3 regions of the Staphylococcus sp. GDH8C109P genome follow, and region 2 is predicted to be linked to each of the others. Evidence: predicted binding sites of a transcription regulator. Region 2 holds the regulator's gene; each other region holds the start of a gene.
What was found. Region 2 encodes NrdR, which represses ribonucleotide reductase genes. Its sites were predicted from a motif close to AACACNATATATNGTGTT; they were not measured.

Region 1 (10,837 bases), on a different contig from region 2:
GAAAATAATAGATGCGTACGTAAATATTGAAATATCTTTTGCTGGTGCAAAACTATATGCTAAAGTAATACCTATTTGACCTGCAGCTGCAGCTAAGCCAGCACCGATTAAATAAACAACTTGCATGACAGACATTGGTTCGAATGTAAAAATCGTAAATGGAATGAGAACTATTATAGAAAAGAAAGAAAAATAAAAAACAATCGTATAAGGTGCTTCTCTGCTACTTAATGCTCTAACACAAGTGTAGGCACTTGCCGCGAAGATACCTGATAACAATCCACCAATCGCTGGTATCATTGATGAGGAAAACTCAGGTTTTACAACGAACAACATACCAAAAATGGCTATAATCATAGCAAAAACTTGGTAATTGCGTACTTTTTCATTTAGGAAAATTAAACTAAGTAGTATCGTCCAAAATGGATTTAATTTCATTAATGTGTCTGCATCACTGAGTATCATATGGTCGATGGCATATATATTTAATAAAACACCAATCAAGCCAAGCGCAGAACGAGATATTAATAAAGGCTGACTACTTAATTTACCAAAAAGTGGTTGCTTATATTTAAATATAAAATACAAAGGTATAAACATCGCCACGAGGTTTCTTGCCAATGATTTTTGAAAGACAGGGAGATCTCCAGCTAATCTAAAAAAAACAGACATAAAGCTAAAGCCAACTGCAGAAATTAGAATAGCAATAATACCTTTTACTTTTGGATTCACATACATCGCCTCAATTTTAAAATTTTAACGTATCTATATTAGCATAGTTAATTAGAAAATGTATATATGCTTGAAATCAAAGTAGAAATATATTAAGATGATATACGAACAAATGTTCTATTAAAAAGTATGTAATCGAGAAACTTAAAAGTAATTTAGCATAGTAATTAGTTCAAAAATATAATAGATGAAGTGCAATCTATATGAGGATAGATGAAGTAATGCAGGTATATCAAGGCTTAAGAACAAATTAAAAAAAGCAAGCATTGAGACTCTAAAAAAGACAAAAATATTTTTTAAATTTTTAAAATTGATTTTAAAGTTGAATTGGTGCCATTTTCATACTGTTTTCATCGTTTTGTCATAAATTAAAGACTTTTAATAAGGCGATGAGTTATGTATAATGAAACACATAATATAGTATTTCTGGCCAGGACAAAACACAATATATTGTGTTTTAGTACGTGGTCAATTTATTTATAATAAATCAAATTTTAAGTAAAATCACACAGTTTTAGGCTTTGAATAATGACAAATAAGGCATTAATACTTAAATGTTGAGTTTTTACATACCTACTTATAGATTTACAAGTTACTATATATAGTGGTTACTTCAATCATTTAAAACACATTCAAATAATAACACCTCGAAAGCCTTACATTTTTTGATTTTCCAACTTACGTATATCTATTAGAAAGAAGGTGATCCAATGAAAGTGGTATATTTTTCGTTTTCCGGCAATGTGCGCAGATTTATAAAAAAAACCGAACTGACAAATGTTATGGAAATCACGCAAAATAATTGTTCAGAGAGAATAGAGGAGCCATTCGTTTTGGTCACTGGAACAATAGGATTTGGTGAGGTACCCCAACCAGTTCAAACGTTTTTAGATGTGAATGATGATTTGTTAAAAGCTGTTGCAGCAAGCGGAAATCGTAACTGGGGACAAAATTTCGCAAAAGCTGGACGATCAATTTCGGAACGATATCAAGTTCCACTATTATTGAAGTTTGAAGTACAGGGCACTGCAGACGATATAAATGAATTTAAAGATAAGGTGGGAAATTTCAATGAAGATTATGGACGAGAAGAAATACAATCATATTGAATTAAATAATGAGGTTACAAAACGAAAAGATAATGGTTTCTTTAATTTGGAAAAAGACCAAGAAGCACTGGCAGTTTATTTAGAAGAGATTCAAGATAAGACAATCTATTTTGATACTGAAATTGAACGTTTACGCTATCTTGTAGATAACGATTTTTACTTTGATGTTTTTGAAAAATATTCAGAAGCAGATTTACAAGAAATTACAGATTATGCTAAAAGTATAGCGTTTCGTTTTGCAAGTTATATGTCAGCTAGTAAATTCTTTAAAGATTATGCGCTAAAGACAAATGATAAAACACAATTCTTAGAAGATTATAAGCAACATGTTGTGATTGTTGCACTTTATTTAGCAAATGGTCATAAACCGACAGCTAGACAACTTATTTCAGCAATGATTGAACAACGTTACCAACCAGCAACGCCAACATTTTTAAATGCAGGACGTGCGCGTCGTGGTGAGCTCGTATCATGTTTCTTATTAGAAGTAGACGACAGTTTAAATTCAATCAATTTTATAGATTCTACGGCAAAACAGTTAAGTAAAATTGGTGGCGGTGTTGCTATCAACTTATCTAAATTGCGTGCAAGAGGAGAAGCGATTAAAGGCATTAAAGGTGTAGCAAAAGGCGTATTACCTGTTGCTAAATCTCTTGAAGGCGGCTTTAGCTATGCAGACCAATTAGGACAGCGTCCTGGTGCTGGTGCAGTGTACTTAAATATTTTCCATTATGATGTAGAAGAATTTTTAGATACAAAGAAAGTTAACGCAGATGAAGATTTACGATTATCTACTATTTCTACTGGATTAATTGTACCTTCAAAATTCTTTGAATTGGCGAAAGAGGGTAAAGACTTTTATATGTTTGCACCGCATACAGTTTATAATGAATATGGTGTAACGTTAGATGATATTAATTTAGATGAATACTATGAAAGTTTAGTAGCCAATCCAAATGTTGATAAAAAGAAAAAAGACGCTCGTGAAATGCTAAATATGATTGCCCAAACACAACTACAATCTGGTTATCCTTATCTAATGTTTAAAGATAATGCGAATAAAGTACATCCTAACTCTAATATTGGTCAAATTAAAATGAGTAATTTATGTACAGAAATCTTCCAATTACAAGAAACGTCTATTATTAATGACTACGGTACAGAAGATGACATCAAGCGTGATATATCTTGTAACTTAGGATCTTTAAATATTGTTAATGTTATGGAATCAGGTAAATTCAAAGATTCAGTGCATACAGGTATGGATGCATTGACAGTGGTTAGTGATGAAGCAAATATTCAAAATGCGCCAGGTGTTAGAAAAGCCAATAGCGAGTTACATTCAGTTGGATTAGGCGTTATGAATTTACATGGTTATCTTGCTAAAAATAAAATTGGTTATGAATCTGAAGAAGCAAAAGATTTTGCTAACATATTCTTCATGATGATGAACTACTATTCAATTGAAAGATCCATGGAAATTGCAAAAGATAGACAAGAAACATTTAAAGACTTTGATAAGACAGATTATGCGAATGGTAAATATTTTGAGTTTTACACTTCGCAAACATTTGCACCAAAATATGAAAAAGTACGTAAATTATTTGAAGGCTTAGAAATTCCTACACCTGAAGATTGGAAAGCATTACAAAAAGAAGTTGAAACTCACGGTTTATTCCATGCATATCGTTTAGCGATTGCACCAACACAAAGTATTTCTTATGTACAAAATGCGACAAGTTCAGTTATGCCGATAGTTGATCAAATTGAACGTCGTACTTATGGTAATGCAGAAACGTTTTATCCAATGCCTTTCTTATCGCCAGAAACAATGTGGTACTATAAATCTGCATTTAATACTGATCAAATGAAATTAATTGATTTAATAGCTACGATCCAAACACATGTGGACCAAGGTATTTCTACAATTCTTTATGTGAATTCAGAGATATCAACACGTGAATTATCTAGATTATATGTTTATGCACATCATAAAGGATTGAAATCTTTATATTACACTAGAAATAAATTATTAAGTGTTGAAGAATGTACAAGCTGTGCAATATAAAACGAAACTTTTTAATTAATGAAAAAGATATATGAATCTTGAAATAACGCATCTGTTTTAAATACAAAAAGGTGAGGCATTAAGTGAATGTCATTTAAATCAAAGTGTATCGACATTAGAGAAATATAATCACTTATGCAAAGGGATAGAAAATCTAAAAATATATTTAGATTTCTGTCCCACTTTCTGTGTTTTATAAATTAAACAAATATTTACTAGATAGGGGAATTATCTAAATGAAAGCAGTCAATTGGAATACTCAAGAAGATATGACAAATATGTTTTGGCGACAAAATATTTCGCAAATGTGGGTAGAAACTGAATTTAAAGTTTCAAAAGATATTGCAAGTTGGAAAACATTATCTGATGAAGAAAAAAATGCATTTAAAAAGGCATTGGCAGGTTTAACTGGTTTGGATACACACCAAGCAGATGATGGTATGCCATTAATTATGTTACATACTACAGATTTACGTAAAAAAGCGGTATATTCCTTTATGGCGATGATGGAACAAATTCATGCTAAAAGTTATTCTCACATCTTTACAACACTATTACCATCTAGCGAAACAAACTATTTATTAGATAAATGGGTCTTAGAAGAACCACATTTGAAATTCAAATCGGATAAAATTGTAAATAATTATCATAAATTATGGGGTAAAGAAGCATCTATTTATGATCAATATATTGCACGTGTATCAAGTGTTTTTCTAGAAACATTTTTATTCTATTCTGGTTTCTATTATCCATTATATTTAGCTGGACAAGGTAAAATGACGACTTCTGGAGAAATTATTCGTAAAATTTTATTAGATGAATCTATTCATGGTGTATTTACTGGTATGGACGCACAAAGTTTACGCAATGAATTGTCTGAAAGTGAAAAACAGCAAGCAGACCAAGAAATGTATAAACTATTAGATGAACTATATAAAAACGAAGTTTCTTATACACAATCTTTATATGATGATATCGGTTTAACTGAAGATGTGCTTAACTATGTAAGATATAATGGTAACAAAGCACTATCAAACCTTGGATTTGATCCATACTTTGAAGAAAGAGAATTTAATCCAATTATCGAAAATGCATTAGACACATCTACAAAAAACCATGATTTCTTCTCTGTTAAAGGCGATGGTTATACTTTAGCGCTAAATGTTGAAGCATTACAAGATGAAGATTTTATTTTTGAAGACTAAATTACACCTGCTTAAACTATCATAATGTTAAAGTTATTAATAGCAGATGAGTGAAATATAAATAAATTTTAATCACCAACAAACGTCAATTTCTATTGGAATTATATAGAGATTGACGTTTTTTATTTATTAAAGTTTTGTGCGTTGCACTAATATTTTACACATTTATGCCAATACAATTAATTCAAGTACGTATTTAACTTTATTTAGTATTTGAATTAGTTTGCCAACTGAAATGTCAAAAATTTCTATAAATGCATAAATTCAAAAAAGTGCATTTGGCTAAAAGTTTTTGCTTTTATTTTGAAAATTTTGACATAAATAGAGAATTGTTTTGATAATCTCTGTTATAGCTATTGAATTTACATGTAAAGATGATAAAATTTAACTTATAGGTATTGATAATGATTATCACACTCAATAAAACATGACGATTATGAAAGGATTAATTACTCACTATGAAATTTTTACTCAATGGTGTTGTCTTAACTATTATTTTATTCTTTTTAACTATCCTTTCTTTATTTATAGGCGTTAGTAAAGTATCAATTACTGATATTTTTCATTTAACGCATGAACAATTAAATATCATCGTGTCTAGTAGGATACCCAGAACAATAAGTATATTAATATCTGGAAGTACTTTAGCGCTTTCTGGACTTATTATGCAGCAGATGATGCAAAATAAATTTGTGAGTCCAACGACAGCAGGGACGATGGAATGGGCAAAGTTAGGCATTTTGATATCAATGATATTTTTTCCGCAAGAAAACATTATTATTAAATTAATATTTGCGGTGATATTAAGTATTGGTGGCACATTTTTATTTGTTAAATTAGTTCAATACATACGATTCACTGATGTTATTTTTATTCCGCTTTTAGGTATTATGCTTGGTGGTATTGTGTCTAGCTTAGCGACTTTTCTTGCTCTGAGAACCAATACTGTACAAAGTATAGGAAACTGGCTCAATGGAAATTTTGCCATCATTACGAGCGGTAGATATGAAATATTATACTTAAGCATTCCTTTATTGATACTTACATATATATTTGCCAATCATTTCACGATTGCAGGGATGGGAAAAGATTTTAGTAATAACTTAGGCGTCAACTATGAAAGAATAATAAATATTGGTTTATTTATAACCGCAACTATAACAGCACTTGTAGTTGTTACAGTAGGAACACTACCATTTTTAGGTCTAATTGTTCCGAATATTGTGTCAATATTCAGAGGTGACCACTTAAAGCAAGCATTACCTCACACGGCAATGTTAGGGGCGGTATTTGTTATGTTTTCTGACATAATTGGTAGGATTATTGTCTATCCATATGAAATAAATATTGGTTTAACAATTGGTGTCTTTGGCACGATTATTTTCTTGATCTTATTGATGAAAGGAAGACACAATTATGCAAATTAGTGCTAAATCAAAGTTAATGATATTATTTGCTGTCACTTTAATTGCTGCGTTAATATATCTTTTCATCGGTATTGATTTTGATATTTTTAGATACCAGTTTATCAGTCGTTTTCGAAAGCTTGTGCTCATGATATTGGTAGGTGGAGCAATTGCAGCGTCAGTAGTTATCTTTCAAGCAATTACAACGAATCGTTTATTGACACCATCGATTATGGGACTTGATGCTGTATATATGTTTGTGAAAGTATTGCTAGTATTTGTGTTTGGCGTACAGTCTGCATTTGTAACTAATATATATTTAAGTTTTGCTACTTCGCTGTTGGTTATGGTCGTATTTTCATTATTATTATTTCAAGGTATCTTTAGAATTGGTGATGTGTCGATATATTTAATTTTACTCATAGGTGTCATATTAGGTACTTTCTTTAGAAGTATAACTGGATTTTTAGAACTGATTATTAATCCTGAAGATTTTTTAGCAGTTCAGAGTTCAATGTTTGCCAATTTCGATGCTTCCAATAGTAAATTGGTAATGTTGTGCGGCGTTATATTAATTATTTTAATCATTATTACAGTGATTGCGATACCATATTTAGATGTGCTTTTATTAGGAAAAGACCAAGCAATTAATTTAGGTTTGTCCTATAAAATGATTACCAGATTATTGCTCATACTTGTTGCGATATTAGTATCTGTCTCTACTTCATTGGTAGGTCCGATTACATTTTTAGGATTGTTAACAGTTAATCTAGCGCATGAATTGATGAAAACCTATGAACATAAATATATATTACCGGCAACAATCTGTTTAAGTTGGTTGAGTTTATTTATTGCACAAGGTGTAGTAGAAAATTTATTTGAAGCGACGACGCAAGTGAGTATCATTATTGACTTAGTAGGTGGGACGTACTTTATCTATCTATTAATTAAAAGGAGACATGCGAATTGATACGTGTTCAAGGGTTAAATAAAACCATTCAAGATAAAACGATTTTAAATGACATTAATGTAGATATAAGTAAAGGGCGTTTAACTTCAATGATAGGACCAAATGGTGCAGGTAAGAGTACTTTACTTTCAGCAATTACACGACTGATCGATTTTGATAAAGGGACTATTGAGATTGAAGGGAAAGCTATTTCTGAATTTAAGAGTAATGAATTGTCTAAAAAATTATCAATTTTGAAACAGGCTAATCATACTGAGTTAAATATTACTGTTGAGCAACTCGTAAATTTTGGAAGATTCCCATATTCAAAAGGCCGTTTAAATGAAGCAGATCGGGCGCAAGTTGAGTATGCACTTGAGTTATTGAATCTTAAAGAAATAAGACATCGTTACTTAAAAACATTATCAGGTGGCCAACGACAACGTGCATATGTAGCTATGACGATAGCGCAGGACACAGAGTATATTTTGTTGGATGAGCCATTAAATAATTTAGATATGAAACATTCAGTTCAAATCATGAAAACGTTACGTCAACTCGCAAAATCACTCAATAAAACAATTGTTGTTGTGATTCATGATATTAATTTTGCTTCGTGTTATTCAGATGACATCATTGCATTGAAAGATGGAGAGATGGTCAAAGCCAGTACTAAAGATGAAGTAATACAAGAAAATACGCTCAAAACATTGTATGATATGGACGTTAAAATTGAAGAAATTCGCGGACAACGCATTTGTGTATATTTTGATGAAGAAACAGCTGATTATGAATTATCTATATTACAATCCGTTTAAAATTGAATGATTTTTATTGAAGGGAGTGATGCAGCTGCAACGTTGCTCATTTTAAACGGCATATTGAAATGGTGATTAACTTTAGTATTCCAGGAGGATTAAACATATGAAGAAATTTGCTTTGTTTATGGTAATAGGTTTAATGTTTTTATTAGTAGCATGTAATAATGGTGGCTCAGACGATAAAAAGTCATCGGATACAAAATCAGATAGCAATGAATCAAATAAAACAGTTAAGATAGAAAATGATTATAAAGCTAATGGAGAAAAACGTGATGGAAGTGATGCTAAATCTGTAAAAGAGACAGTTGAGGTTCCAGTAAATCCTAAGAACGCAGTTGTGTTTGATTATGGTGCATTAGATACATTAAAAGAATTAGGACTTGAAGATAAAGTTAAAGCTGTTCCTAAAGGTGAAGATGCTAAATCATTACCAGATTTTTTAAGTGAATTTAAAAGTGATAAGTATTTAAATACTGGTAGTTTAAAAGAAGTTAATTTTGATAAGGTTGCAGAAGCAAAACCAGAAGTGATATTCATATCTGGACGTACAGCAAACCAAAAAAACTTAGATGAATTTAAAAAAGCTGCACCAGATGCTAAAGTTGTTTACATAGGTGTAGATAATAAAGATGAAGTTAAGTCGCTTAAAGCAAATGCTAAAAAAATAGGTAAAATTTATCAAAAAGAAGACAAAGTTAAGTCGCTTAATAAAAAATTAGAAGATAAAATAGCAAGTATGAAAGAAAAAACAAAAGATTTAAAAGACCAAAAAGCGTTATATTTATTAGTAAATGAAGGTGAATTATCAACATTTGGTCCGGGAGAACGTTTCGGTTCTATGATTTTTAATACAATGGGCTTTACACCAGCAGATAAAGAAATTAAAGAAAGTAATCATGGCCAAAATGTTACAAATGAATATGTTGCAGAAAAAAATCCTAGCATTATTTTTGCGATGGACCGAGGTCAAGCTGTAGCAGGTAAATCTACTGCTAAAAAAGCATTGAGTAATGATGTCATCAAAGATGTTGATGCGATTAAACATGATAAAGTATATGAATTAGATCCAAAACTTTGGTACTTCGCAAGTGGTTCGACAACAACTGCGATTAAACAAATTGAAGAAGTCGAAAAAGCAATAGATAAAAAATAATAATAGACATGTGTGGGGATTGTCTTAAAAACGCATACTCAAAGCAGTGAAAATCACTTTAATCGTGAATTCACTGCTTTTTTGATTATGGATGATTCGTTCTGCTTACAAGATGATCTAAAATATAACTGTGTTAATCTCAATTGTTTTTTGATTAACTCAATACTAGAATGGAATTGAGCACTTAAGTAATAAATTGATTTAAAAACTTGTATAATGAATAAAAATAGTAAAAGAAGGTGACATAAAAATGATTTTAGATAATGTAAACCCAAATGATTTATTTCCAACAGAAAAGAAAGGTCCTAGTGTACTAGGTACGATAGAGTATTCTGTACAAGGTTCTACAGAATTTGAAGGTGCATTTATTGCTACAAATGAACGTATTATTTTGAATGTAGATATGAATGGAGAATTCTATTATAGAAGTATTGGTTATGATGAAGTAGAGAAAATTACATACGAAGACGGTCGCATTCATTTCACCTTTAATATTGGACCTATGCCGATGAAAAACATACAAAAAGGTGATGCAGAAGCGTTTGTACAATTTGTAAAGGACAAAATAAACGCACAATAAGAAGATAGCGTTTGAATGAACTTGTGTATGTCATGTTTATGTTTATTTTACAATGGTTTAAATAGATAAAAGAGCGACGTAGAAATTTGATTAGAAAATAAATTTCTGTGTCGCTCTTTTTGTTTAGCGTTAATTATATAGAAAAGTAAGTGCTGTAATGATATTTACAACGATTATTAAAATGTGCATCACAGTTTGGACATGATTCAATCAGCATATATTCATTGATTGTCATTTCGTGTTTGCATACACCACACAAAATAGCTTTTGTATTAAATTCATTATCATCCCATCTTTGTATTGAATGAGAGGTGTCCTCATTATGACATTTATAACATGGGTAGTATTTATTACAGCATTTGAATTTAATTGCTATTACATCTAATGGTGTATGGTAGTGTGTACAACGTGTTTCATTATCTACAGTTGCACCGTATACTTTCGGCATCTTATAACACTCCTAACGTTCAAAAGGATGTTCACCAATGATTCTAACTTCTGGATGAAGTTCAACATCAAATTTTGCTTTAACCGTTTTTTGCACGTGATGGATTAAATCTTCGTAGTCAGTTGCAGTACCTTTATCAACGTTGACCATAAAACCTGCATGTTTCTTAGATACTTCTACGCCACCTATACGATAGCCTTGTAGGTTTGAATCTTGTATTAATTTACCAGCAAAATGTCCTGGTGGTCTTTGGAAGACGCTACCACAAGATGGGTATTCTAAAGGTTGTTTCGTTTCTCTTCTCTCAGTCAAATCATCCATTTTCGCTTGGATATCTTGTAAATTGCCAGGCGCTAATGTAAATGC
Region 2 (10,837 bases):
TTTTCCACAAAAGAAAGAACCCAATTTAACGACGATATTAATAATGAAGCGAATCCTTCTAAAATAATTTATGATAAATTCGGGGATGATCGAAGATACACTTTTAAAACATCAATAAGAGATAAAGATGTGATTATCAGTGGTATTAATAATCAAATCCTAGAATTACAAATAGGTATATGGAAATATGTTGGCTTAATTGGATTATTTGTTTTGGTTATTATTTTCTTTGTTGTCAGAAGTATTAATAGAACTTACATTAGGCCCATTAATGAAGTGACATATGCTACCAATCTTTTAGCTGAAGGTTATTATCATGTAAGAGTTCCAGAAAGTAATGTAAAAGAAACAAGGGAGCTTTTCGTGACCACTAATGAGTTAGCCAGAAGATTACAACGCTTAAATCATAAACAAAAGTTGCAATCTAATCGCTTGAAAACAACGATAGAAAATATACCTAGTTCAATTTTAATGATTGATAAATATGGCGAAATTGTTATTGCAAATAAATCATATTATGATGTGTTTAGTCCAGACAATGTTGTAGAACATAAAAGTTATATTGATTTTATAGATCCAGAGATACAAAAGTTAATCGCTGCAGCATTTAAAGTTGAAAAATCAACATATGATCAAATCGAGTTGACGATTGACCAGGTCCATCAAAAATATTTTGACACAGCATGTATTCCAATTTTATCTAAAAACAAGAAAAATCTTTACGGTATGGTTGTTGTACTGCATGATATTACGAATTTGAAAAAGTTGGAAAATTTAAGACGGGAATTTGTGGCTAATGTATCTCATGAATTGAAAACGCCAATCACATCTATAAAAGGTTTTGCCGAAACACTGTTGGACGGTGCAAAAGATGACGAACAAACATTAAATGACTTTTTAAAAATTATTTCTAAAGAATCTAATCGTATTGAAACATTAGTATATGACTTGTTAGATTTGTCTCATGTTGAACAACAAACACAATTGGAAACAGAGCCAACAAGTTTGTCTGAAATTGCTGAATCAACATTGAGGCATATGCAAAATATCGCAGAAAATAAAAATATTACCATCGTTAATGAAATTGAACCAGATATTATTATTGAAGCGAATAAAGATAAAGTTTCGCAAGTAGCACTTAACCTACTTTCGAATGCGATAAGTTATTCTAAAGTATCTGGACAGGTCATCGTGCGTGTTTTTAAAGAAGGTAATAAGCGCATGCTTGAAGTTCAAGACTTTGGTATTGGCATTAGCCAGCAGGATCAAAAACATATATTTGAACGCTTTTATCGTGTAGATAAAGCACGTAGTAGAGATTCTGGAGGTACTGGACTAGGTTTATCTATTACAAAACATATTATGGAAGCGCATCAAGGTAGAATTAACGTGTTTAGTGAACCGGAAAAAGGTTCTACTTTTAGAGTCACATTTTTTGAATAAAATAAAATTTGCAATCGATTTAACCATAAGTGGTCAAGGTTAAATCGATTGTTTTGTTTTGTTAATGTAAAGTGCGATAAAAATAGATGTTTAATCAATTTGAATCGACGTCATCGAATGAATACGGATTGTCCTATAATTTATGATAAAATGAAAAGTAAATATGTGTTGGAGGTTAAAATATTGAATAAATTAATTTTAATTGATGGAAACAGTTTGAGCTTTAGAGCTTTTTATGCGTTACCATTATTACAAAATAAAGCTGGTATTCATACGAACGCCGTTTATGGTTTTGCAATGTTGTTGGAAAAGATAATTAAAGAAGAACAGCCCACACATTTTTTAGTTGCTTTTGATGCTGGGAAAACAACATTTAGACATGCGCAATATAGTGAATATAAAGGTGGACGCCAATCCACTCCTCCAGAGCTTAGTGAGCAATTTCCATACGTGAGACAGCTATTGGATGCATATCGTATTAAACGTTATGAATTAGAAAACTATGAAGCAGATGATATAATAGGTACATTAAGTAAACAAGCTAATCAAGAAAACTTCCAAACAATAATCATTACAGGAGATCGTGATTTAACACAGTTAGCAACTGATGATGTAACAATTTATTATACTAAAAAAGGTGTGACAGACGTCGATCATTATACACCGACGTTTATAGCTGAAAAGTATAATGGTCTAACACCGAAACAAATTATCGACATGAAAGGTTTAATGGGCGACACTTCAGATAATATACCTGGAGTAGCTGGTGTCGGTGAAAAAACAGCAATTAAGCTATTAAAGCAATTTTCAACTGTTGAAAATGTATACGAACACCTAGATGAAGTATCAGGAAAAAAACTGAAAGAAAAACTTGAAAATAGTAAAGATGATGCTTTAATGAGTAAAACATTAGCAACAATCAATTGTGATAGCCCGATTGATGTATCATTAGAGGATACAAAATTACCGGATCATTCAGATACTGAGGATAAAATTGAACTATTTAAAAAGTTAGAATTCAATCAACTCTTAGATCAGATGGATGCTTCAAATAATGTAACTGAAGTGCAAGACATGGATATTGAAATAGAAGACGATTTTACAAACGTTGATTTCAACTCATTAGAAGCAGCTACCATCCATTTTGAATTGGATGGTGCCAACTACTTAAAGGATAATATTTTGAAATTTGGTTTGTTTGATGGTCAACATTATGTTGTAGTTAATGCAGAACAATTAACTCAGAATCAATCATTAGTTGCTTGGCTTGAAGACGATAAAACTGAAAAGATTGTTTATGATGCCAAAAAATCTTATATTGTTGCACATCGACTTGGTATTAGTATTAAACATATTGTGTTTGATGTGATGTTAGCAAGTTACATTATTGATCCTTCACGCACAATTGATGACGTGAATTCTGTGGTAGCAAACTATGGTCAACATTATGTCCAATCAAGTGTAGCGATATATGGAAAAGGCAAGAAAAAACACGTCCCTGAAGATGACGTATTAAATCCTTATGTGGGGTCTATTATCAATGCTATTAGTCAAGTTAAACCAAAGATTCAACAACAATTGGATGAATATAATCAAACCGATTTATTGTATGATTTAGAATTACCATTAGCACAGATATTAAGTGAAATGGAAGAAACTGGAATTTACACAGAAATCAGTGAATTGCAGCAAATGGAATCAGAAATTCAAAGTAAATTAGATGTCTTAATAGATAACATCTATGACGCTGCTGGTGAAAAGTTCAATATTAACTCACCAAAACAATTAGGTGTCGTATTATTTGAAACATTAAAATTACCTGTGATTAAAAAGACTAAAACAGGATACTCTACTGCAGTTGACGTGTTAGAACAGTTGCAAGGGGAACATCCAATCATAGCGTATATTTTAGAATATAGACAATTAGCGAAATTACAATCGACGTATGTTGAAGGGTTACAAAAAGTGATTGCTGAAGATAATCGTATTCATACTCGTTTTAATCAAACATTGGCTCAAACAGGGCGTTTATCATCAATTGATCCAAATCTTCAAAATATACCAGTACGTTTAGAAGAAGGTAGAAAAATTAGGAAAGCATTTAAATCAAGTGATGAAAATAACGTTATATTTTCAGCCGATTATTCACAAATTGAATTAAGAGTATTGGCACATATAACACAAGATGAAAGTTTGAAACAAGCGTTCATCAATGATGAAGATATCCACACGGCCACAGCAGTAAAAGTGTTTGATGTAGATCCTGAAAATGTAGATAGTTTAATGCGTAGACAAGCAAAAGCCGTGAATTTTGGTATCGTATATGGTATAAGTGACTATGGTTTAAGCCAAAGTTTAGGTATAACTAGAAAACAAGCTAAACAATTTATAGATGATTATCTAGATAGTTTCCCTGGCGTCAAACAATATATGGAAGATATAGTTAAAGACTGTAAAGCACAAGGCTATGTAGAAACACTGCTTCACAGAAGACGCTATATTCCAGATATCACGAGTAGAAACTTTAATTTAAGAGGTTTTGCTGAAAGAACAGCGATGAACACACCTATACAAGGCAGCGCAGCAGATATTATCAAACTTGCGATGGTACATTTTGCTAACGAGGTTAAATATACAGATTTTCATGCTCAGCTATTATTACAAGTTCACGATGAGTTGATATTTGAATTACCAAAAGAAGAAGTAGATGACTTTGAAAAATTCATTGAAAAAATAATGGATAATGCATTGAAGTTAGATGTTCCATTGAAAGTTGAATCTAGTTATGGACAAACATGGTATGACGCGAAATAGAAAGAAGGGAATATAGTGCCTGAACTACCTGAAGTTGAACATGTTACAAGAGGAATAAGAACTTTTGTACAAGGGCAAAAAATTGAGGATGTTATTTTCTCTGATAAAGTGATAGAAGGAAAAAACAGTCAAAAAGAAACGATTATTAAAGGTCTATCATTAGATACATTCCAAAATTTTACTAAGGGCTACACGATTAATAATATTGAAAGACGTAGTAAGTATATTGTCTTTTATATTCAAAATAATTCAACACAAAGAATTCTTATTAGTCATTTAGGTATGGCTGGTGGTTTTTTTGTTGTGGATGATTTAGATGACATTAGTGCACCAAATTATCGTAAACATTGGCATGTAATTTTTAAATTAGATAATGACAAACTATTAGTTTATTCAGATATTCGCAGATTTGGAGAGATTAGAAATGTTGCTTCATTTGATGGATATCCATCATTTTTAGAAATCGCACCAGAACCTTTTGAGAAAGAGGCATTATCACATTATATGTCTTGGTTTGATAAAAAATTGTATCAAAACAAACCAATCAAACAAATGATACTAGACCATAGAGTGATTTCAGGTTGTGGTAACATCTATGCTTGCGAAGCATTGTTTAGAGCTGGCATTCACCCAGCACGTATATCTAAGGAGTTAAATCATCAAGAAAAAGAAATGTTATTTTATTATGTTCGAGAAGTGTTAGAAGCGGGTATAAAATATGGTGGTACTAGTATTTCAGATTATCGTCATGCGGATGGAAGTACTGGTACAATGCAACAATACTTAAATGTATATAAACAAAAGACATGTAAAGTGTGCGGAAATGATATTGAGACACAAATTATTGCAACACGCAATAGTCATTTCTGTCCTGTTTGTCAAAAATGAAGGAAGAGTGAAATTATGCCTAAAGTTATTGGATTAACTGGTGGTATCGCATCAGGAAAATCAACTGTTTCAGAATTGTTAACAGCACATGGTTTTAAAATTGTAGATGCAGATATTGCATCACGTAAAGCTGTTGAAAAAGGTTCTGAAGGACTTGAGCAAGTTCGTGCAACATTTGGAGATGAAGCAATTGATGAAGAGGGTAATATGGACCGTGGATATGTAGGAGATATCGTCTTCAACTATCCCGAAAAAAGATTAGAATTAAATGAAATCGTCCATCCAATTGTTAGAAACATTATGGAACAAGAAAAAGAAGCGTTTTTAAAAGAAGGCTATAATGTAATTATGGACATTCCGTTACTTTATGAAAATGAATTGCAAGATACAGTAGATGAAGTATGGCTTGTTTATACTTCAGAAAGTATCCAAATAGATAGATTAATGCAACGCAATGATATTTCGATGGAAGATGCAAAGGCACGTGTTTATAGTCAAATATCCATAGACAAAAAACGCAGAATGGCAGATCATGTCATCGATAATCGAGATTCTAAATTAGATTTAAAACAAAATTTAGAACAATTATTGACAGATGAAGGTTACATTGAAAGTGAAACAGGTCATTCGCAAGAAATATAAAATGTGTGTAATAAAACATACGCACTTAATTCCTTCAAAGTGGACATTTAATAAATGAAAACTTTGGAGGGATTTTTTTATACATTTATAGCGATTTTGTAACGTGGAGATTATGGAGGAATAATAAGAATAAGAGACTACAGGATTGAACCATATCATCAGGCAAGCATGCACAAAAAATCACAGGTTTGAAATATCAAAGAAATAAATGATGATTTTATAAAAAATTAATCATTTAGAAAACAATAATTTTAACTGTTTTAAGATTTTTAAATTTTTATTCAAGAAAACGCTTTCTCATTTATCGATTTATGTTATACTAATTCCATAAAGTATAACACTAAAACGAGGGGTGCTTCGAATGACGACAAATATTGCAATTAATGGAATGGGTAGGATAGGTAGAATGGTATTAAGAATAGCGCTTAAAAATGAGAATATGAATGTAGTCGCGATTAATGCCAGCTATCCACCGGAAACAATTGCTCACCTAATCAATTATGATACAACACATGGTAACTACGATTTAAAAGTAGAACCTATTGAGAATGGTATAAAAGTCGATGAACAAGAAATTAAACTTGTAGCTGACAGAAATCCAGAAAATTTACCGTGGGCTGAACTAGATGTAGATATTGTAATTGAAGCTACTGGTAAATTTAATCATGGAGATAAAGCAGTGGCTCATATTACTGCTGGAGCTAAAAAAGTATTGTTAACAGGACCATCAAAAGGTGGAGATGTTCAAATGATTGTTAAAGGTGTGAATAATGATCAATTGGACATTGAAAAATATGATATCTTTAGTAATGCTTCTTGTACAACGAATTGTATTGGACCTGTAGCTAAAGTGCTTAATGACCAATTTGGTATTCAAAATGGTTTAATGACAACAGTACATGCAATTACTAATGATCAAAATAATATTGATAATCCACATAAAGATTTAAGACGTGCACGTTCATGCAATGAAAGTATTATTCCTACTTCGACAGGTGCTGCTAAAGCATTAAAAGAAGTTTTACCTGAACTAGAAGGAAAACTTCACGGTATGGCTTTAAGAGTGCCAACTAAAAATGTATCATTAGTAGATTTAGTAGTTGATTTAGATACTAATGTGACAGTAGAACAAGTTAATGATGCTTTCAGAAATAATACGTTAGAAGATGTGATTGCTACTGAAGATGCGCCACTTGTATCTATGGATTTTAACACAAATCCTCATTCAGCCATTATCGATACGCAAAGTACAATGATTATGGGTGATAATAAAGTGAAAGTGATAGCTTGGTATGATAACGAATGGGGTTATTCAAATAGAGTTGTTGATGTCGCTGAAGAAATTGGTCAATTACTAAAAAGTAATGTATCAACTGTTGTTAATTAATTGTGCAATTATTGTTAGTGTTTTACATGGTTATTGCTTTGTAATTGCTTAATCAAGAAAAATAATTTATTGTTATCTTATATCTAAACCTCTCGTTAAAGTGAAATAATATTTTCACTTTAACGAGAGGTTTTAACTTTAAATATGAAGAACCAGTGAATCTAAATAGATAAATGAAATTATTGTGTAATCCCATTCTTTTGTGACTTAATGATTTATAGTATAATGAATGGTAATCAAATTGAGAGGGTGGTAATTCGATGAAATGCCCGAAATGTAGTTCAACGCACTCTCGCGTTGTAGATTCACGACATGCTGATGAAGTAAATGCGATTAGACGTAGAAGAGAATGTGAACAATGCGGCACAAGGTTTACTACGTTTGAACATATTGAAAAAAGACCGTTAATCGTTGTAAAAAAAGATGGTACACGTGAGCAATTTTTGCGTGAAAAAATACTTAATGGCTTGGTGCGCTCTTGTGAAAAAAGACCTGTGCGTTATCAACAATTAGAAGATATTACTAATAATGTGGAGTGGAAACTAAGAGATGAAGGACGTGCTGAAATATCTTCAAGAGAAATTGGGGAACACGTCATGAACTTATTAATGCATGTAGATCAAGTTTCTTATGTGCGTTTTGCATCTGTTTATAAGGAATTTAAAGATGTTGATCAATTATTACAATCAATGCAAGGGATTTTAGCAGAAAACAAACGGAGTGATTCTTAAATGGGATTACAATCCTATGATTATGGTTTAAGACCACAAGATGACTTTCACGTGTTACGTCATTTTTATTTAAACCATAAGCATTTAGAAATTCTAAATAGATTATTTACGCCAATGATTGGATCAAATGCGATCGGTTTGTATCATTATTTGAATCAATTTGTAGAATTTAAGCAAGATGTTGTCTTGACTCATTATATTATTATGAATGAATTGAAAATAAATCTACTTGAATTCAGGAAAGAAATGGATTTATTAGAAGGCATTGGTTTATTAAAATCTTTTGCTCATCATTCTAAGCAACACTCTTCTTTTGTATACAAACTCATACAACCACCATCAGCACAACAATTTTTTAATGATCCTATGCTATCCGTATATTTATATAGCCAAGTAAGCAAGCAACGTTACTTACAATTAAAATCACATTTTGAGGATCAAATGTCTATTGATTTAAATCAGTACCAAGATGTTACACGCACATTTACTGATGTGTTTAAAGTTCCTAACCAAGCACTCACTGAGGATGAACAGATGATTGAAGGTGAAGAAACTTATAGTGGCATTGATTTATCTAACGTGAATTTTGATTTTGAAGTACTTTATGATTTATTACAAAATCATTTTATTAGTACTAAAATAATTGATGGTGAAGCTAAAGCGCTAATCACACAAATTGCTACTTTATATGGTTTGACACCAGAAGCAATGAAACGCATTATTTTAAAATCAATTACTAGTGCACAAGAACTTTCTTTTGAAGAGATGCGTAAACACGCTAGAACATATTATCTTATAGAGCATGAGCAGCAGCTTCCTAAATTAAATGCTAAAAAATCAAATTATATCAATGATGACAACACGGAAAATAAAAATCATACAAAAGGTGATTCAAATCATTGGTTAAAGCAATTAGATGAAACCAGTCCTATTGATATGCTTGCTTCGTGGTCAGAATCTGAACCGACGACTCAACAAAAATATATGGTCGAAGAATTGATAGAAAGAGAACAACTACCTTTTGGTGTAATTAACATACTTTTACAATTTGTAATGTTAAAAGAAGATATGAAGCTTCCTAAAACTTATATCTTTGAGATTGCATCAAATTGGAAAAAAAAAGGCATCAAAACAGCAGAGGAAGCATATCAATATGCTAAAAAGGTAAATCAACCTACATCCAATCAATCAAATCAAACTAAAAATGGTAGTTATAAACCTAAGCAACTCGTTTCTAGAGAAATGACGCCTAAATGGCTAGAAGAAAGGGATAGTAAAGACACGAAAAACCAAAGTTTAGAAAATCATACTATTCCAGATGAGGATGAAGCATTAAAACGAGACCGTGAAGCACTGTTGAAACGATTAAATAGCAAGCGAAAGGAGGAGTAATATATGAAGTCTTTCAATCATATTATGGGTGATTCTAAAGATTTAAGTAAGCGCATTGAAAAGATAAAAAAAGATGTTATCAATGATCCTGATGTTAAGATATTTCTAGAATCTCATCAATCTGAAGTGACGAATGCGATGATTGATGAAGATTTGAATATTTTACAAGAATATAAGGATCAAGAAAAACATTATGATGGTCATGCTTTTAAAGATTGCCCTAATTTTGTTAAAGGTCACGTACCTGAATTATATGTAGAAAATCAACACATTAAGATTCGTTACTTGCCTTGCCCATGTAAAATTAAACATGATGAGGAAAAATTCGATGCACATTTAATTGCGTCACATCATATGCAAAGAGATACATTAAATGCCAAGTTAAGCGATATTTATATGGATAAGAGAGATCGCATAGATGTCACAATGGCAGCAACGGATATTTGTGAAAAAATAGTAGAAAAAGCACCCCAAGTTAAAGGTTTATATATACACGGTCCTTTTGGTACAGGCAAATCATTTATCTTAGGTGCAATTGCCAATGAATTAAAAGTTGAAAAAGTATCTTCTACAATTGTATATTTACCAGAATTTATTCGCTCTTTAAAAGGCGGGTTTAAAGATGGTAGTTTCGAATCAAGGCTCGCGAAGGTACGTGAATCACATGTATTAATGTTGGATGATATTGGTGCTGAAGAAATTACACCTTGGGCGAGAGATGAAGTGATTGGACCATTATTACATTATAGAATGGTTCAAGAATTACCAACGTTCTTTAGCTCTAACCTAAGTTTTGAAGAATTAGAATATCATCTTTCTGTGACGCGTAATGGTACAGAAAAAACAAAAGCAGCTAGAATTATGGAAAGAATTAAATCTTTAGCAATACCATATTTTTTGGAAGGGAAAAATTACCGTAACGATTGAATTATAAAAAAAATGTTGTATAATATAATTAAATCTAAATCAAGCGAAATAAAATGAAGACATGATAGGTAAATGATTACTTCACAGAGAACCAATGTATGATGAGAATTTGGTAAGTATCATTATCTGTTACTACTTCATTATAGATGTTTTAATCGACATCCGGCTCAAGACCGTTAACTTATGTAGAGTAAAGTTTTTTCATTGTTATAGAAATAACTTTAATTAGGGTGGTACCACGAAGACCTCGTCCCTTTTAGGGATGGGGTCTTTTTGTTTTTACATTTGTAATTATGTCTTTTTCGCTATGATTTAAGGCGAGTATAAATAGGAGGAATTTAAATGGATCAAATAAATATTACTTTTCCAGATGGTAATGCGAAAGCGTTTGAAAAAGGAATTACTACTGAAGAAATTGCACATTCAATCAGTCCAGGTTTAAGAAAAAAGGCAGTTGCAGGTAAAATAAACGGACAACTTATTGATTTAACAAGCCCTATTGAAACAGATGGTGCAATTGAAATTGTAACACCCGGTAGTGATGAAGCTTTAGAAGTTTTACGTCATTCTACTGCACATTTAATGGCACAAGCATTAAAACGTTTGTACGGAG
Region 3 (10,837 bases), on a different contig from region 2:
TTTGTATCTTTCGAAACACTTTCTTTTTCTATTTCTTTATTTTCAATATCAGCTTGAGTTGTTTGCTGTATCGTGTCATTATTTTTTTCTTTTTCTAGTATATTATCAGAATTTAAATCATTCTTTGTATTCTCTATATCTACTTTAGGAGGTATTTCTTTTACTTCTGGTTGTTCTTTTTGTAAAGTATCAGCTTGGGCTTCTTCACTGTGGTTAAAAATTAAAAAACTACCTAAAAGCACTGAAGCCGTTCCAATCGTAAATTTACGTATGGAATATCGATTGTTTTTCCTAGCCATATACTCTTTAAATATCCTCATTGTTATCTAACTCTCCTTTTCGATAGTAAAATCATTTTTTTGTTATTAAATCTAATGCAATTTATCCTTCTTTAACCATTATAATTTCAAATTAAATACCCAACACTACTTATAATACGTCAGTAAAAAAATTGAATTTTTAAGTAAAATAGTGAGATTAAAACGTTTTATCATCAAAAATAATTCTTACTAAACATAAAAGAGACACATAAAAACAGTGGTTTTTATGTGTCTCTTATTAGTTATTTATTATTTAAAGTTCATTCAATACATGTGCTCGCTTTGAATCTTAATTCAAACGAGTTATTGCTAATCCTTCAGTTGGCTCAAAAATCGTCATTTCTTTTTTATTTAGTAAGTCTTCTGATAAGTGTAATTCAGTAATTTTATTAGAATTATACCATTTGATATAGAACGTGCGTGTCGTTAAATTTAATACGGTTTGATACAAAGTATAATGTAAATCATTTTCTTCATCTCTAACTGCACCTTTAGGTATACTCATGATTTCTAATAATTTAAAAGCATTAAGTATATCTTGTTCTGGACAATTTGTTGCTTCTTCTAAATAATTTTTCAAGTAAGCAATACGAATAAATCTTTCTGCTGATGTATATCCACCTGGTAAGCCATACGTGCCACCTTCATTTCCCAAGGATTTCAAATTAATATTAGCAAAATTTCTTTCTTTTGGTTTTTGAGGTGAAATGTTTATGTAATTCTTTAAATTTTCATAATGCCAATTCAAATCAGGATTGTTTGTCAAAACGGCAACTGGATTGTCGTTAACTACTATTTGACCTTTATCAAAAGTAAGCTCTACTGTTCTACCTGTATCATCAGAAATATGATAATGTAACGGCGGAACTTCAGAGAGATCATTTAAAGTATGGGCCACAACATTAACAGATTGGGCATTTATTATTAAATCAGCTATGTTTTTGTTATAACCTAATATCCAATTTATTACTTCATTTTGGGCAATATTCATATAGCCTGCTTTAGTTTCATTTGCGTAAGAAGCGTAGCCTCTGAAATATTGTACTGAAACGCCAATGCCATGCTCATTAACACCGTCTCCAAATAAAAAACCTTCCATATCACTCCCTGAACCTACAAAGCCATATAATGTTTTGCCTTTATATTCTACACGTGACTCCCAGTAATAGTGACGTGGTTGAACTGCTGGGTTGCCTTTTAATTGATAAACAAAATCCATTGTTCGACCTAATATAGCTTGATGATTCTCAGACATAAATGAAAAACCTGTACACATTGCTTATACGCTCCTTTAATAGCACTTTACTAAATCTATTTTTGTCTTAATTATGATTGTAATTAACTTTATATCATAATAATAGCAATTCGCTTCAATTTCAGGAAATAGTTATGCAATCATAATCCTAAATTATATATTCATGAATTCTATCGCTAGCTAGTGATTTTTGCACATCGATGACACGTTGGTTTAATGAACCTTTGTAATGTAAATTGGGTTTGTATAAGTGATGAATGAAAGGACCGTCCACGAGTACATCTATATTTTTTAATAATTTATTTCTTTGAGATTGATCATTCCTTAAGTATTCAAATAAAAATCCTGTCCATACCCATAAAGTTTTTTCATGTCCGAAACGTTGTCTAAATGCATGCGCACATTTGAGTGTTATATCTAAGTTGCAAAATGGCTCCCCACCTAAAATACTTAAACCTTCTATATAATTGGGTTCGCAATTTCTTATTATTTCATTCAAAATTTCATCATTAAATTTTTCACCATATTTAAAATTTTGTGCTGCTTTATTATAGCAATTTAAACATGCAAATGGACATCCTGAAACATATAAACTACATCTCACACCTTCGCCATCTACGAAACTTTGTGACTCTATTTTGGCAATATAACCTTGTCCATTTATGATATTTAATATTGTCATATCGATTGATCTTTCATATGTTTTACTCTTGCACAAATTTCTTTATGTCTACCTTCGATTGTAGGACGTTGCACTGGATTTCCTAAATAACCACATGTTCGTTTTACTACATCTACGGTTTTAGGATCACTGTTCCCACATTCCGGACACTGATATCCTGATGGGGTTGTTTTAAAATCACCTTTAAAATCACATAAACGACAATGATCTATAGGGATATTTGTTCCTAAATAACTAATTTTGTCATATGAATAATCCCAAACCGCTTCTAATGCTTTAATATTATGATCTAATTTTGGATATTCACAATAGTGTATGTAACCACCGCTAGCATAAAATGGATAATCTTTTTCAAAATCTATCTTTTCAAAAGGTGTAATATCTTTTCGCACATCGTAGTGGAACGAATTTTGATAATACCCCTTACTCGTAATATCTAATATATCGCCAAACTTTTCTTTATCTAATCTACAAAAACGATCTGTTAAAGACTCACTTGGTGTACTATAGATACTGAACCAAATATCGTAGCGGTCTGTCCATTCTAATTGATAAACTTTTATAGCTTTTAATATTTGAAGCGTAAATGCCTTACCTCTTGCTGTTTTTTCCCATTCAGGACCATAAAACACAGTAGCTGCTTCATACAAACCTATATAACCAATCGACAGGGTGGCACGTTTGTTTTTAAATAGTGACATCACACTATCTTCATCACTTAAACAATGTTTAAAAGCGCCATTTTTATATAAAATGGGGGCGTTATCAGGTGTAGCTTGTTCCATACGTTTAATGCGATAAACTAATGCATCGTGCATAATTTGCATTCTTTCATGAAATATTTCCCAGAATTGTTCCATATCACCATTTGATTCTATAGCTATTCTAGGTACATTAAGCGTAACTACCCCTAAATTACATCTTCCATTATTTTCTGCTTCACCTTGGTTATTTTTCCATTTTGGTAAAAAAGAACGACAACCCATTGGCGCTTTAAAATCACCTAAAATTTCTACAGTTTTATCATAATTTAATATATCAGGATACATTCTTTTTGTAGAACACTCTAACGCTAATTTTTTAATATCATAATTAGGGTCATCCTGACTAAAATTCACCCCTTTTTTAATGGAAAAAACCAGTTTAGGAAAGATGGCTGTAATACGATCTTTTCCGAGTCCTTTTATTCGTGTTTTCAATATAGCTTGTTGAATCTTTCTACTATATTCATCTAAACCCAGACCAAAACCAAGAGTGACAAATGGCGTTTGTCCATTTGAAGTATAAAGTGTATTTATTTCATATTCTAAACTTTCAATGGCATCATTAATATCTTGTGTGATTTGATGATCAACATAAGCATCAATCTGTGCCTCTTCAACAAATTGTTCCGCTAATTTTCGATGTTTTGCTTCATTATATTTTACATAATCACTTAATAATTCATCTACGCTATCAATGGTACAACCCCCATACTGACTACTAGAAACATTAGCGATGATTTGAACTAGTTGAGCTGAAGCTGTTTGAATTGATTTTGGAGATGTTACAGATGCATTGCCAATTCGAAAACCATGTTTCAACATATTTTTAGCATCAATTAAACAACAGTTAGTGAGTGGTTGAAAAGGGTGATAATCTAAATCATGGAAATGTATATCACCACTTTTATGTGCCTCTGCTATATGTTTAGGCAATAAGTAGTCTAAAGCATATGATTTAGATACAACACCTGCTGTTAAATCTCTCATTGTAGAAAAAGTGGCACTATCTTTATTCGCATTTTCGTTAATAACTGTCGGATCTTTCGTAATAAGTTTCGTCAAATCTTGTTCTAATTTATTCATTTTACCCCTTCTTTTCTATATATTGTATATAAACATAATTTATGCCACAATATATAGTGTTTCAATGTTAAGAAAGGCTGTTAACAAATATGTCATAAACTTGTTACGATTTAAGAAACATTAATTTTTATTCTAAAATTTTTGTTTTTGAGAAATGTAAACGTCCTATTTTATGCTTTTAGCAAAATGTGTATATAATGCTTGCGCTTGTGCTTCATCTTCTAACCCATAAACATTCATACGACCATCTTTAAAAAGAGTAATATCAGTGTCGTTATAAGAAAGCAATTTAGCAAAACTATTTGCTTTTTTAATTTTTGCAGGTAAATAATGCGCATATTTAAACATTTTTTCATCGAAACGAAGCAAAAATGTATCACCACATTGAGACTCTACGTTTGTATGCTGAGGTTGATTAAGTAAACTATATTTCTGATGTACGCAAATACTACAATTGTCATTTTTAAGTTGGTTGATATTCACTGTATGATACTGAATTGAAAAAGTATCTATCGTTATTAATTTTTGAGAGAATTCAGCTGCTGTTAGCCAACGCAATAACTCTGAGACTTCCATGCTAGCTACTTGGTATATGACTGTAGGCAACACACCATTAATAGAACAACTTTCTGCAGATTCAGGTATCTTATCGAGCACACATTTTAAACATGGCCCTTTATAATCAATGCCATAAATGGTGCCTTGACTTCCAATTGCAGCCCCATAAATCCAAGGTATCGAAAATTTATGACATGCTTCGTTAATCAAGTACCTAATTTTAAAATGATCCATGCCATCCATGACGATAGCAGGATTAGATTTTCTCAAAATGTGTTCAATGTTGGTGCAAGTTATTTCTTGGTATAATGCGTTGATTTTAATATTAGAATTTATATCTAATAAATGTTTTTTTAATGCTTCTACTTTAGGTACCATCATTTGTGCATCATTTTCAGTATAAGTGGCTTGCCTATGTAAATTTGATAATTCTACAATATCCATATCAATTATTGTAAGTTCGCCAACTCCCATACGTGACAATATTTCTGCACAATGACTTCCTAATGCTCCAGCTCCTACAATCATCACGTGTGTTTGTTCCAATTTACGCTGACCATTTCTTCCAAAGTTCTTATAACGTATTTGACGGGAATACCTTTCCATCATAAAAATCCGATTCCTTCTGTTGGACTTGAAGCTTGAGCTGTATACTTAACTGGTATTCTTCCTGCTTGATAACTCATTCTACCTGCTTGAATGCCCAATTTCATAGCTTCGGCCATTTTCCCTGGATCTTTCGCACTAGAAACTGCTGTGTTTAATAGAATGGCATCGGCACCTAATTCCATAGCATGACATGCATCTTTTGGTGATCCTACACCTGCATCAACTATTACAGGTACCTTAGCGCGTTCAATAATATAACGTAGATTTAAAGGATTATTTATTCCTCTTCCAGTACCAATAGGTGAAGCTAGCGGCATAATTGCATGCACACCTAATTCTTCTAGACGTTTAGCAAGTACAACATCATTTGAAATATAAGGACACACTGTATAACCTTTTTCGAGTAAAACTTTGCATGCCTCATATGTTTCTAAAGGATCGGGTAGTAAGGTTTCCTGGTCACCTATCACTTCAACTTTAATCATGTCACAAAGATTGGCGTGATTAGCAATTTCTGCAATTCTTATTGCTTCCTCCGCTGATGTTGCACCAGCAGTATTAGGAAAAGTAACAAAGTTTGATAAGTCAACTTTTGCTAAAGGATTAGGTAATTTCTCATCATATAAGTTCATTCGACGCACTGCAAAAGTTAAAACCTCTGTTTCAGATGCATCTATAGCTTCCTTTTGAATGGCTTCTGTTTCAAATTTACCTGTACCTAATAACAATCTTGAATTGAATTCAAATTTTCCTATTTTAAACATTTTATCCGCCTCCTACAAATTCTAATAATTCTAAACAATCTTTATCATTAACGATATAATCTTGAAATTGGTTTTGTTTAATTAATTTTTTATTATGTTCAACAATTACTCTCTTTTCGTCTAAACCGAGTGTCTGCAATATTTCTTGTATATTCAAAGGATTTTCAAATGTGAAATTATCACCATTAATAACGCAATGCATCATGATTCATTCCTTTCTCACTTATTGATAAGTAAATGATTAAACTATGTTGCTTCATAATTTAACCATGCTTTGTGTAAGGCTTGTACTGTTTTTATTGAGTGATTAAATATTGAAATACCTGCGATACCTTGAAACCCCTTAGGTAAATGAGACATCGTTTTTAAATTAATGCCGCCTAATGCGACTACAGGAATATCAGTTTTCAATGCCTCATTGATTTCAGTTAACGATTTAGGTGCTAACCCTTTTTTAGACTTGGTTTCAAATACGTGCCCATAAAGTACAAAATCTAAATTTAATTCTTCTGCATATTGAATCGCCTGGCGACTGTGTGTAGACATACTTATTTTTATGTCTGAACAATATGATTTCAAAGCATGAATTTGTTCATCACTTTCTCTAAAATGTATACGTGATAAGTCGCAAGATTGGAGAACATGATAATCACTGTGAATAATAATTTTATCTTTCGGAAAATGCTGTTGCTTTAGTTGATTTATCCATTCTATCGTCTCAGAAGTACACATCGGTGATCTGACGATTAGGTAATCTATATAAGGTTCAATTTCGCAATAATTAATGCAACCTTGCTTGGTTAATTTATGATAACTGGTAATCGCAATAATCATAATAATCACTCCTAAAATAAAAAAACGTTATTTTTCCAAATAGGAAAAATAACGTTAATGTGAACGGACAAATATGGTTTATAACGCCACTTTTCCTACGCCAGTACAAACTGGATCAGGTTCAAGGAATTCTAGCGTCTCACGCTAGTCTCAGCCTTTTTAACATAAAGGCACTTCCAGTGGTTAAACTTAGCTCTATTTAATTAATGTGAATTTTACATTTAATTCATGTTTAACTTAACGTAAAAACTGTATTATTTCAACCTTATATATTTTTAGCTTATTATTTTCTAGGAAATATCATGTACAAATCATGCATGATTGCTACTATATCATAACTTTAGTGAGATATTTTTAATAATTCCTTTGTTATTTCTTTAGTCTCATCGTAAGTTTTTTTGTATATTGCAAAATATTTCATATATTGCTTATGATGTTCTAAACTGGGTTCAAATACTTTATCGTATTGAATAAATTGTTGAACCATTTCAGCGACATCATTAAACCACCCTACACCTTTTGCTGCTATCATCGCTGCACCCATACTCGGTCCTTCTTCATGTTTTAATTTATATACTTTTGCGTTAAAGATATCTGCTTGTAACTGAAGCCAAAAATCACTTTTAGCTCCTCCACCAATAGAAATTATTTCTTTAATTTTTTTATCGTTTTCACGTAAATAATAGAAAGATTCATATAATGCAAAAGTGATGCCTTCAATCACAGCACGAGCCATATCTTTATTAGTATGCATATGACTTAACCCAATAAAACTTCCTCTAATGTGACTATCACCATGGGGTGTACGTTCTCCTGATAAATATGGCGCATATATTAAACCATTACTCCCCAGAGAAGATTGTTTAGCTTCATCCAAAATTTGACTATAAGTTAAACTTGGCATAATGTTTTTTTGAAACCATTTTAAACTATCGCCTGCAGCTAATATAACACCCATTGCATAAGATTTTTGAGGGAGCACATGATTAAAATGATGTATATTGTGACCATAAGTCCCTGTATTCTCAGAATCACACGCTAATATAACACCAGAAGTACCAATACTACATAGTGTATCGCCCTCACTAATAACACCTGCGCCTAATGCACCACAGGCATTGTCACCACCTCCAGCATATACTGCGACATCTTTATCTAAACCTAATTCATCTGCAACTGAATTATTAAGGTACCCTACAAAATCTTGTGATTCAATTAAATTTGGACAAAGTTGGTATACACCATAATATTCACAAATATTTTTATTCCAACACTTATGTGCTATATCCATTAACAATGTGCTTGATCCATCAGAATATTCCATATTTATCGTATCTGTGAATTTAAATCTCACATAATCTTTAGGCAGTAAAAATACATTTGCTTCAGACCAAATCAATGGTTCATTTTCTTTAACCCATAACAACTTCGTTAATGTAAAACCTTCTAAAACAGGATTATCCATGACATATTCACCAAATTGTTGTTTTATTTGTTCACACTGAAAAGTGGATCTTGTATCATTCCATAAAATGGCATTTCTAAGTGGTTGAAATTGATGGTCAAGCAACACTAAACTATGCATTTGGCCAGAAAATGATATACCTTTAACCTTCATATCTGCTAACTGTTCTGAATTCAATAAGTACTTTATACAATCTTTAGAGGCTTCAAACCAGTCTTCTGGATTTTGTTCACTAAAACCTGTTTGTTGATTAATAACATGGATAGGTTCACTAGTACCATCTAAAACGTCACCTTTTTTATTAATAGCAATGGCTTTCACAGAACTTGTACCGATATCTATGCCTAATACAATCTCTTTCACATATACCATCCTTTAATTTATAGTTATTTTTAAACTATTTATCTTCAATGTCATTCACGTTATATTTATAGCACAATATATTTGAAAATAAAAATTATCTTTATAAAGAAAATATTTTCAATTTAATTTTTATACATCAAACAAGCAACAACAATGAATGATTCACCCTTTTATATTAAGAAATGCAATGATACTGTTTTCAATGTTTTAAAATACATTAGAGTTCATACAAACTTATTAAATTTAAAACAAAATGCACCGAGATATCATTTTTTCTCAGTGCATAAAAGTATAAGTAATGATAATGCATGTAACCTTTTAAGTATCTAAAATAGTAATTTAGACGCGTAAATAACAACCACCACAGTAATTGAGCTTAATAAAGTAGATAAAAAGACAAGTTCCGCTGCAAGTTCTGGGTGATTGTCATACTCCTGAGCAATCACAGAACTATTTACTGACGTCGGCATTGCTGAGGCAATAAACAATGTTTGCGCAATCACGCCTTCGATACCCATGATTTTTATAATTATTAATGCGATGACGGGTCCAATCACTAAGCGTACAAATATAAAAATATATGATAATGACCACTTGAAAGTAAAGTTTATATTGGCAATTTGTGCGCCTAACATAATTAAAGCAATTGCAATCATCGCATCTGCTACATAATTCGCTGGCGTCCAAATAAATTCCGGTATAGGGATATCAGCATAATTTAAAATAATTGCAAATAGCAAGGCGTATAATACTGGCATTTTAAAATAACCTAACATCGCTTTTAATTTTCCAATTTGTGCAGACTGTATTGCGAAAATACCATATGAAAAAGTGAAAATATTTTGTAATGATAGAACGATAACTTGTACTGACATCGCTAGTGGATCACCCTTGAACACTAGGTCATTGACTGGTACACCATAGTTTCCAGAATTAAAAAATAATACACTGTTGGTTAGCGTTGTAGCCTCACCTTTATCCCTCTTGTTTATTAAAGTTAAAACTTTTCCCACTATATATAAAAATATTATGTATATTATGAAAAACACTACAATATAGAATAATAAGCGCAGTTCAAAATTTGTTTTATAAAATTTTACAAAAATAAATCCTGGAACAAACACATAGATATTTAATTTAGCTAAAGTCTTTAAATCTAGAGTGAACTTTTTCTGTAAGATAAATCCCAATACTATCATTATAAAAATGGGTAACAATACACTCTGTAATATATAAATCATTTCACTCATCCTAGAACACTCCCTTGTAAGAAACTTTAACACTAGACATATTCATTTGTATTTAAGCTAAATTTAGATGCCTGACTTTTAAAACTATATTGTTTGTATACTTTAAAAATATAAAAATTAGGAGTGAAATAAAAATTGATAAATTAGAAATCAATTTCATATTTCAACTCCTATATCGTATCAATAAAAATTCTAAATTTTACTAAGGTTACAGTATTTTAATTTGTACATCATTTAATGGATTTGCTTTATTATTTAGAAAGGATTTATAACAATAAGAAAATATGTTATTCGTCTTTTCGGTTGTTTTCATCGCTATTAGTAGTATTATTTATCTGTTTTTGTTCATCGCTATTATTTTCTTGCTTTCTTTTGTTTCGTTTTTTTTCTTCCAAAATTGACATAACTATAAAGCCAACAACTAATAGCGGTGTAAGTATACCAATCATCATCATCATTTAGCTCACCTCATTCGTTCATTTCAATTTAATGGCTATATTAACCTTTACTATCAATTTACATGTTTTTATTACCTTCCTCAATAGAACAACCTATTTTAATTTAGTTTAATAATTATCCCTATTCGTTTTTTACTTGATATTACACCAATTCGTGTTCGACATACTACTTTTTGCTCGCTTATTTGTCTAAAATGTAACTTTAGTTGCTCACATTGCATCTTTTATAAAATCTAAAAGTCTTAGATATATTGCTAAATCATAACGATAATTACCAGGGCAATTTCATTATGAAATGCTGAACATACTTTCAATTATTTAGTACTTCAATATTATTCACGAATTGTTCGGATTTATTACTATTTTAGCGGCCCATTATAGAATATATTATAAACAGATGCAAAAATTATCCATTTTTTTAGTTTTAGAATT

Region 1: a site for NrdR is predicted at 1,172-1,189, ahead of nrdI (class Ib ribonucleoside-diphosphate reductase assembly flavoprotein NrdI). Genes of this name have one in related genera too.
Region 3: a site for NrdR is predicted at 4,148-4,165, ahead of nrdD (anaerobic ribonucleoside-triphosphate reductase). Genes of this name have one in related genera too.

The regions. Positions count from the first base shown of each region.
Region 1 is NZ_JAESMX010000001.1:141,455-152,291, forward strand. Features, by position in the region: gene KA867_RS00670 (DMT family transporter) at 1-732, opposite strand, end outside; gene nrdI (class Ib ribonucleoside-diphosphate reductase assembly flavoprotein NrdI) at 1,443-1,841, shown strand; gene nrdE (class 1b ribonucleoside-diphosphate reductase subunit alpha) at 1,804-3,909, shown strand; gene nrdF (class 1b ribonucleoside-diphosphate reductase subunit beta) at 4,146-5,114, shown strand; gene KA867_RS00690 (ABC transporter permease) at 5,573-6,541, shown strand; gene KA867_RS00695 (iron chelate uptake ABC transporter family permease subunit) at 6,531-7,490, shown strand; gene KA867_RS00700 (iron ABC transporter ATP-binding protein) at 7,487-8,287, shown strand; gene KA867_RS00705 (ferrated catecholamine ABC transporter substrate-binding lipoprotein SstD) at 8,394-9,443, shown strand; gene KA867_RS00710 (PH domain-containing protein) at 9,694-10,023, shown strand; gene KA867_RS00715 (CHY zinc finger protein) at 10,157-10,471, opposite strand; gene murB (UDP-N-acetylmuramate dehydrogenase) at 10,484-10,837, opposite strand, start outside.
Region 2 is NZ_JAESMX010000015.1:28,432-39,268, reverse strand. Features, by position in the region: gene pnpS (two-component system histidine kinase PnpS) at 1-1,443, shown strand, start outside; gene polA (DNA polymerase I) at 1,627-4,257, shown strand; gene mutM (bifunctional DNA-formamidopyrimidine glycosylase/DNA-(apurinic or apyrimidinic site) lyase) at 4,273-5,145, shown strand; gene coaE (dephospho-CoA kinase) at 5,161-5,787, shown strand; gene gap (type I glyceraldehyde-3-phosphate dehydrogenase) at 6,149-7,174, shown strand; gene nrdR (transcriptional regulator NrdR) at 7,435-7,905, shown strand; gene KA867_RS08715 (replicative helicase loading/DNA remodeling protein DnaB) at 7,906-9,297, shown strand; gene dnaI (primosomal protein DnaI) at 9,301-10,224, shown strand; gene thrS (threonine--tRNA ligase) at 10,567-10,837, shown strand, end outside.
Region 3 is NZ_JAESMX010000009.1:589,700-600,536, forward strand. Features, by position in the region: gene KA867_RS04515 (GA-like domain-containing protein) at 1-320, opposite strand, end outside; gene KA867_RS04520 (choloylglycine hydrolase family protein) at 610-1,596, opposite strand; gene nrdG (anaerobic ribonucleoside-triphosphate reductase activating protein) at 1,724-2,257, opposite strand; gene nrdD (anaerobic ribonucleoside-triphosphate reductase) at 2,254-4,104, opposite strand; gene KA867_RS04535 (ThiF family adenylyltransferase) at 4,270-5,268, opposite strand; gene KA867_RS04540 (thiazole synthase) at 5,268-6,035, opposite strand; gene thiS (sulfur carrier protein ThiS) at 6,037-6,237, opposite strand; gene KA867_RS04550 (thiamine phosphate synthase) at 6,282-6,869, opposite strand; TPP riboswitch at 6,944-7,057, opposite strand; gene xylB (xylulokinase) at 7,210-8,697, opposite strand; gene KA867_RS04560 (AEC family transporter) at 9,024-9,947, opposite strand; gene KA867_RS04565 (hypothetical protein) at 10,235-10,405, opposite strand.